2 linked regions of the Acuticoccus sediminis genome follow. The protein of the gene in region 1 interacts with the protein of each later gene in a pairwise test. Links are inferred from orthologs where the notes say so. Each region holds a gene or a part of one and is shown on either strand. Other genes may lie near its edges.

Evidence for each region. The genes of interacting proteins can lie anywhere in the genome.
Region 2: the proteins of nusG (region 1) and rho interact in binary tests that used the Escherichia coli proteins (3 or more experiments, as listed by UniProt). The link is inferred for Acuticoccus sediminis from one-to-one orthologs.

What each region holds. Positions count from the first base shown.
Region 1 is NZ_QHHQ01000004.1:752,533-756,229, reverse strand. The notes cover bases 808-3,697. They hold nusG (transcription termination/antitermination protein NusG), read left to right. Parts: upstream 808-1,929; coding sequence 1,930-2,466; downstream 2,467-3,697. Other genes in these bases: rplA (50S ribosomal protein L1), read left to right, coding at 3,027-3,697; rplK (50S ribosomal protein L11), read left to right, coding at 2,603-3,034; secE (preprotein translocase subunit SecE), read left to right, coding at 1,701-1,886; DLJ53_RS21510 (hypothetical protein), read left to right, coding at 808-1,203. In the rest of the region: bis(5'-nucleosyl)-tetraphosphatase PrpE, read left to right, coding at 1-225; more of DLJ53_RS21510, read left to right, coding at 421-807. UniProt on the Escherichia coli protein: Part of the processive rRNA transcription and antitermination complex (rrnTAC). The complex forms an RNA-chaperone ring around the RNA exit tunnel of RNA polymerase (RNAP).
Region 2 is NZ_QHHQ01000001.1:572,707-575,840, forward strand. What follows is about bases 341-3,134. They hold rho (transcription termination factor Rho), read left to right. Parts: upstream 341-1,006; coding sequence 1,007-2,263; downstream 2,264-3,134. Other genes in these bases: hemE (uroporphyrinogen decarboxylase), read left to right, coding at 341-382; hemJ (protoporphyrinogen oxidase HemJ), read left to right, coding at 379-810; DLJ53_RS02480 (MFS transporter), read right to left, coding at 2,301-3,134. In the rest of the region: more of hemE, read left to right, coding at 1-340. UniProt on the Escherichia coli protein: Facilitates transcription termination by a mechanism that involves Rho binding to the nascent RNA, activation of Rho's RNA-dependent ATPase activity, and release of the mRNA from the DNA template.

The DNA of each region.
Region 1 (3,697 bases):
GGGGAGGCGACCATCGTCTACGGTCACACCCCGATGACCCGCGTGCGGAGCGTCAACCGGGCGATCTGCATCGACACGGGCTGCGTCTTCGGCAACGCGCTCTCGGCGATCACGTGGCCGGAGATGCGGGTGATGTCGGTGCCGGCGGCGGAGCGCTATCGTGTCGCGCGCCGCCCGCTGGAGGTGCCGGACACCGCCGAGATCCTGCCGGCGGAGACAGCCTGATCCGCGGCGCGGCCCCCGGCCGGCGCGATTGTGATTGGTCGCGGGGGACGGGGCTTTATGACTGTCATCCACCGGCCACCGGCCACCGGGGCTGGGATGGGGTTCGGTCCCCGCCGGGCGCGGTGGCCGCGGGGATGTCCGCGCGCCCGGTCGTGCTCCCCTGGACACGCGCGCGGGGCGGAAGCGGTGTGACGCGTGGCGATTGAAAGCAATCTCGACGTGGTGGCCGACGACGACCGGCCGGAGTGTGGTCACAGGGCGTTCGTGCTTCTGAGCACCGGACGGAGCGGCACCGCGAATCTCCTCAGCCAGCTCGGGAAGACGCCGGGGGTCCGCGCCTATTCGGATATCTTCCACACGGTCAATCCACAGGTCCACATCCCGCCGGACATGCTGGCCGAGCTGCCGCTGAGCCTGCGCGATGCCGAACCCGTCGCCTATGCGTACAAGGCGCTGGCCCATAATCCCGGCCAGGCCGCGGTGGTGGGCTTCAAGATCTGGCGGTCGCAGCAGCAGGAGGTATGCGCCCGTCTGCTGCGGGACCCGGACGTCGTGAAGATCGTCCTGGAGCGCCGCAACAAGCTCGCCGTCTACGCCTCGGCCCGCAAGGCGGTGAAGACGGGGGTGTACAACTCCTTTCCGGCCGGCGAGGCCGTGGACGCCTACGCCGCGGACCTGGTCCGCTTCGATACCGACTACTTCAAGCGCTACTGCAAGGCGCAGCACGGGACGTTCGCCTGGTACCGCAAGCGGGTGCAGGGGAAGGTGCTCTTCGTCGGCTGCCTGCAGGTCGCGGACGGGTCGGCCTACCCGCGGTGCACCGATATCCTCGGGGTCGCGCCGCCGGATCCGCCGCCGCCCGGCCGCCGCAGGCTGAACGACGGCGACATCCTCGACCGGTTCCACCCGGACGACCACAAGGCGATCATGGATTGCCTGACCGACTCGGGCCGCCGCCGCTGGCGGTTCGAGAAGTAGCGGCGGGTACGGATCTAGGGGCGGATCGCCGCCCGTCCGGGACGCGCCGCGGGGCGGAATCGGGGACGCAGGGTCACGCAATGCGCGGATCGGTGCCGAATGATCTTGCGGCGCGGGCCGACACCCCTTATTGCAGGGCTCAGATAGGGGTGTAGCTCAGTTGGTAGAGCGGCGGTCTCCAAAACCGTAGGCCGGGGGTTCGAGTCCCTCCGCCCCTGCCAGTCGTAAAGCGCCGGTCGCCAGCGCCCGCCGAAGGTGCCCGTCGAAGCCGGCTCACTTTTTTGTTGGGCGCTTCAACGCAGATGCCCTTCCAGGGGTTGCATCTCAATCGAACGATTGTTAGGTACGGCCTCCGCGAGGCGCCGACGGGGGTCGTGCGCCTTGATGTTTCGACGATCGGTGTCGGGCAAGCCCTGCGGCGGTGCTGCGGGGCTTCACTGCGTCGACAACAGAACGAACGCCGTCTGGGTCTGGCCCAAGCGGCAAAAGGGGTCTGAGTGGCAACGAATCCGTTGACGTTCTTCCAGCAGGTCCGGACCGAAGCGGCGAAAGTCGTGTGGCCGAGCCGGCGTGAGACGATCATCACCACCGTGATGGTGTTCATCATGTGCGCCTTCACGTCGGTGTTCTTCTTTCTGGTGGACCGCATCCTCGGGTGGGGTGTCGGTCAGATCCTCGGTTGAGGCGCTTGGCTAGCTGCCCCGACGGATCACCGAGGCAAACGACATGAACAAGCGTTGGTACATCGTCCACGCGTATACGAACTTTGAGAACAAGGTCCGCGAGGCGATCCTTGCGGAGGCTGAGCTGCGTGGCCTGACGGAGTATTTCGACGACGTCCTGGTCCCGAAGGAGAAGGTGAGCGAGGTCAAGCGCGGCCGGCGGGTCGAGACGGAGCGGGTGACGTTTCCCGGCTACGTCCTCGTCAAGTGCGCGCTGACCGACCAGGTCTTCCACCTCATCAAGAACACCCCCAAGGTGACGGGGTTCCTGGGCGCCACCCAGCGCCCGCAGCCGATCCCCGACCGCGAGGCCGAGCGGATCCTGCACCAGGTGACCGAGGAGGTGGAGCGTCCGCGTCCGAAGGTGACCTTCGAGGTGGGCGAGCAGGTTCGCGTGGCGGACGGTCCGTTCGCCTCGTTCAACGGCCTGGTCGAGGAGGTCGACGACGAGCGGGCGCGGGTGAAGGTGGCGGTGTCCATCTTCGGCCGACCCACCAACGTCGAGCTCGAGTACGGCCAGGTGGAGAAGATGGCGCAGTGATGCGCTGAACGGCCCGTGCGCCTGGCGCTGGGCCGACGAGTTGCGGGAGGTGAGGGGACGGCCAATCCCCAGGCCACAACCGCAGACGGGCATGGGGCCCGACTTTGGCAGGGCCTCGGCCCGTTAAGGAGAGCAGATGGCAAAGAAGATTGCCGGTTATATCAAGCTGCAGGTGCCGGCCGGCGCCGCGACCCCGTCGCCGCCGATCGGCCCGGCGCTCGGTCAGCGCGGCTTGAACATCGTGATGTTCACGAAGGACTTCAACGCGAAGACGCAGGACATGGAAAAGGGTGCGCCCTGTCCGACCGTCATCACGTACTACACGGACAAGTCCTTCACGTTCGAGATCAAGACCCCGCCGGTCTCCTACTTCCTGAAGAAGGCGACGGGTCTCGCCTCCGGCTCCAAGGCGCCGGGCAAGGAGAAGGCCGGGACGGTCACGATGGCCCAGTGCCGCGAGATCGCCGAAGCGAAGATGAAGGACCTCAACGCCGATACGATCGATCAGGCGGCGAAGATGGTCATGGGCTCTGCCCGCTCGATGGGTCTGGAGGTCGTCGATGGCTAAGCTCGCGAAGCGCATGCAGGCGGCCTACGAGGGCCTCGACCGCGGCGCCACCTACTCGCTGTCCGACGCCGTGAAGCTCCTCAAGGACCGCACGAAGGTGAAGTTCGACGAGACCGTCGAGGTCTCCTTCAACCTTGGTGTCGACCCGCGCCACGCCGACCAGATGGTCCGCGGCGTCTGCCTGCTGCCGCACGGCACCGGCAAGACCGTGAAGGTCGCCGTGTTCGCCCGTGGCGACAAGGCCGAGGAGGCGAAGGCCGCCGGAGCCGACATCGTCGGCGCCGAGGAACTCGTCGCCGAGGTCCAGGCCGGCAAGATCGACTTCGAGCGCTGCATCGCCACCCCGGACATGATGCCGCTGGTCGGCCGCCTCGGTAAGGTGCTCGGCCCGCGCGGCCTGATGCCGAACCCGAAGGTCGGCACCGTGACGCCGGACGTCGCCAAGGCCGTGCAGGACGCCAAGGGCGGCGCCATGCAGTTCCGCGTCGAGAAGGCCGGTATCGTCCACGGCGGCGTCGGCAAGCTCTCGTTCGACGAGACCAAGCTGGTCGAGAACATCCGCGCCTTCTACGACGCGGTGAGCAAGGCCAGGCCGACGGGTGCCAAGGGCACCTACATGAAGAAGGCGTCGATGACGTCGACCATGGGCCCCGGCCTGAAGGT
Region 2 (3,134 bases), on another replicon or contig:
ATGGTCCATCCAGGCCATCGGGGAAATCGTGAACAAGGTCCGCGCCGAGACGAATGTGCCCATCATCGGCTTCCCGCGGGGGGCCGGGGCGGGCTACTCCCGGTTCGTGGCGGAGACGGGTGTCGACGCCGTGTCGCTGGATTGGTCGGTGCCGATGGACTTCGCCAGGGAGCTGCAGCAGCGGGTGTGCGTGCAGGGCAACCTCGACCCGGCGCGGCTGGTGGCGGGCGGGCCGCAGCTCGACGCGGCCGTCGACCGGATCTGCGACGGGCTGGGGGAAGGACCGTTCGTGTTCAACCTCGGCCACGGCATCTCGCTCGAGACCCCGCCCGAGCACGTGACCCGCGTGATCCGGCGTGTGAAGGAAAGGACCGCGCGATGACCGAGTACTACACCTGGATCAAGGCGGCGCACCTCGTCTCGGTGATCTCGTGGATGGCGGCGCTCCTCTACCTGCCGCGGCTGATGGTGTACCATGTGGCCGCCGAGAAGGGCTCGGTGCAGTCCGAGACGTTCAAGGTGATGGAGCGGCGGCTGCTGCGCGGCATCGCCAATCCGGCGATGGTCGCGACGTGGGTGTTCGGCCTGATGCTCGCCTACGTGCTGGACGCCTGGTCGATGGGCTGGTTCCACGCCAAGCTGGCGCTCGTGGTGGCGCTGACGGTCATCCATCACATGATGGTGAGGTGGATGAAGGCGTTCCGCCGCGACGAGAATACCAAATCGGCGAAATACTTCCGCATAGCGAACGAGATACCCGCGGTACTGATGATCGGGATCGTCATCCTCGTGACGGTCAAACCGTTCTGACGCGATTCTGGGCGAATTTTGCCCAACATGCCCTTGCGAATGTGGCGCGGCGACTGTAAGTTAGGCGTATCCAGCGGTCGTTGGTTATGAACGGGGCGATTTCTCCCTCCGCCCCCGAAACGACCGCCCGGACCCTTCCTTCCTTTTTGCCCCTTGTTAGCGGCTGATGTCCGTCATCCAGGACAACCAAATGCAAATGAAACTTCACGAGCTCAAGGCCAAGAGCCCCGGCGACCTTATTGCGTTCGCCGAGGAACACGAGGTCGAGAATGCGTCCACGCTCCGTAAACAGGAGTTGATGTTCGGCATTCTAAAGCAGCTCGCGAACAAAGACGTTGAGATCATCGGCGAAGGCGTCGTCGAAGTCCTCCAAGACGGCTTCGGATTCTTGCGCTCTCCCGATGCCAACTATCTCCCGGGCCCGGACGACATCTACGTCTCGCCCTCCCAGATCCGGCGCTTCTCGCTGCGGACCGGCGACACGGTCGAAGGTCAGATCCGCAGTCCCAAAGAAGGCGAACGCTATTTCGCCCTCCTTAAGGTTAACACAATTAACTTTGAGGATCCCGAGGCGGCCCGCCACAAAATCCACTTCGACAACCTGACGCCGCTCTACCCGGACGACCGCTTCATCATGGAAGTGGAGAACGGTGCGTCGAAGGACTTCTCCGGCCGCGTCATCGACCTGGTCGTGCCGCTCGGCAAGGGCCAGCGCGGGCTGATCGTCGCCCCGCCGCGCACCGGTAAGACGGTGCTGCTCCAGAACATCGCCAAGTCCATCACCGCGAACCACCCGGACTGCTACCTCATCGTCCTGCTCATCGACGAGCGGCCGGAGGAAGTGACCGACATGCAGCGCTCGGTGCGCGGCGAGGTGGTGTCCTCGACCTTCGACGAACCGGCGCAGCGACACGTCGCGGTGGCCGAGATGGTCATCGAGAAGGCCAAGCGGCTCGTCGAGCATGGCCGCGACGTCGTCATCCTGCTCGACTCCATCACGCGCCTCGGCCGTGCGTACAACACCACCGTCCCCTCGTCGGGCAAGGTGCTGACCGGCGGTGTCGACGCCAACGCCCTGCAGCGCCCGAAGCGCTTCTTCGGTGCGGCCCGCAACATCGAGGAAGGCGGCTCGCTGACGATCATCGCGACCGCCCTGATCGACACCGGCAGCCGCATGGACGAAGTGATCTTCGAGGAGTTCAAGGGCACGGGTAACTCCGAAATCATCCTCGACCGCAAGGTCTCCGACCGCCGCGTGTGGCCGGCCATCGACATCCAGCGCTCCGGCACCCGCAAGGAGGAGCTGCTGGTCAAGAAGGAAGACCTCAAGAAGGTCTACGTCCTGCGCCGCATCCTCAACCCGATGGGCTCCGTGGACGCGATCGAGTTCCTCATCGACAAGCTGCGCCAGACGAAGAACAACGCCGAGTTCTTCGACTCCATGAACACCTGACGCACTGTATCGTGACGCGATCCTTTGGCCGGGCCGCTCACTCCGCCGGAGTGGGCTGGCCGGTCAGATGGCCGCGCCACACCACGGCGATGGCGCAGAGCGCCGTGACACCGACGATCGACGCGAATACGAACGGCCCGGAATCGGCCTCCGTCCCGAACAGCCCGCCCGCGAGCGAGGCTACCGCGGAGGCCAGCGTGAACAACGCGATCGAAACCCCCATCACCCAACCCTGGTCCTCCGCGCTCGCCGACTGCGAGTAGAGCCCGAAGAAAATCGGCAGCAGCACCGCGTGCAGGGCGCCCATCAGCGCGATCACGATGAACGCGACTGCCACGTTGTCGACCGTCGCGAATACGCCAACGATCGCCACTTCCAGGACAATGCCACGCACGATCAGCCCCGACGGGCTGGCGAGGCGATTGAAGAATGGCAGCAGGAAGAGGCTCGTCAGGGCGAGCGTCGCTCCCATCACAAGCATTCCCACGCTCTGGCCCTCGGTTGAATAGCCGAACCGCTCCTCCAGAGACGTGTCGAAGAAGATGTAGAACGTCACGAAGCTCAGCATGTAGAGCGTGTAGACGATCGAGATGCGCATCGTCATGGGATGGCGCGTAATGGCCCAGAGAAGCGACAGGATGGCCTGCGGCCGGATGTCGAGGGGCACACGGGTGTTTGACGTCTCGTGGAAGACCAGGGCCACGAAAACCAGCGTGGCGAGGACGACCGCTGCCCCGGCGACGAATGGCGGCACCATGGACAGCTGCACGGTTGCCGCGAATGGACCCCCGGAGAACAGGCCACCCAGTATGGGTCCGCTGACAAGCCCCAGACTCGCGCCAAGGACAGCCAGTCCGAGATTGCGTTGCTT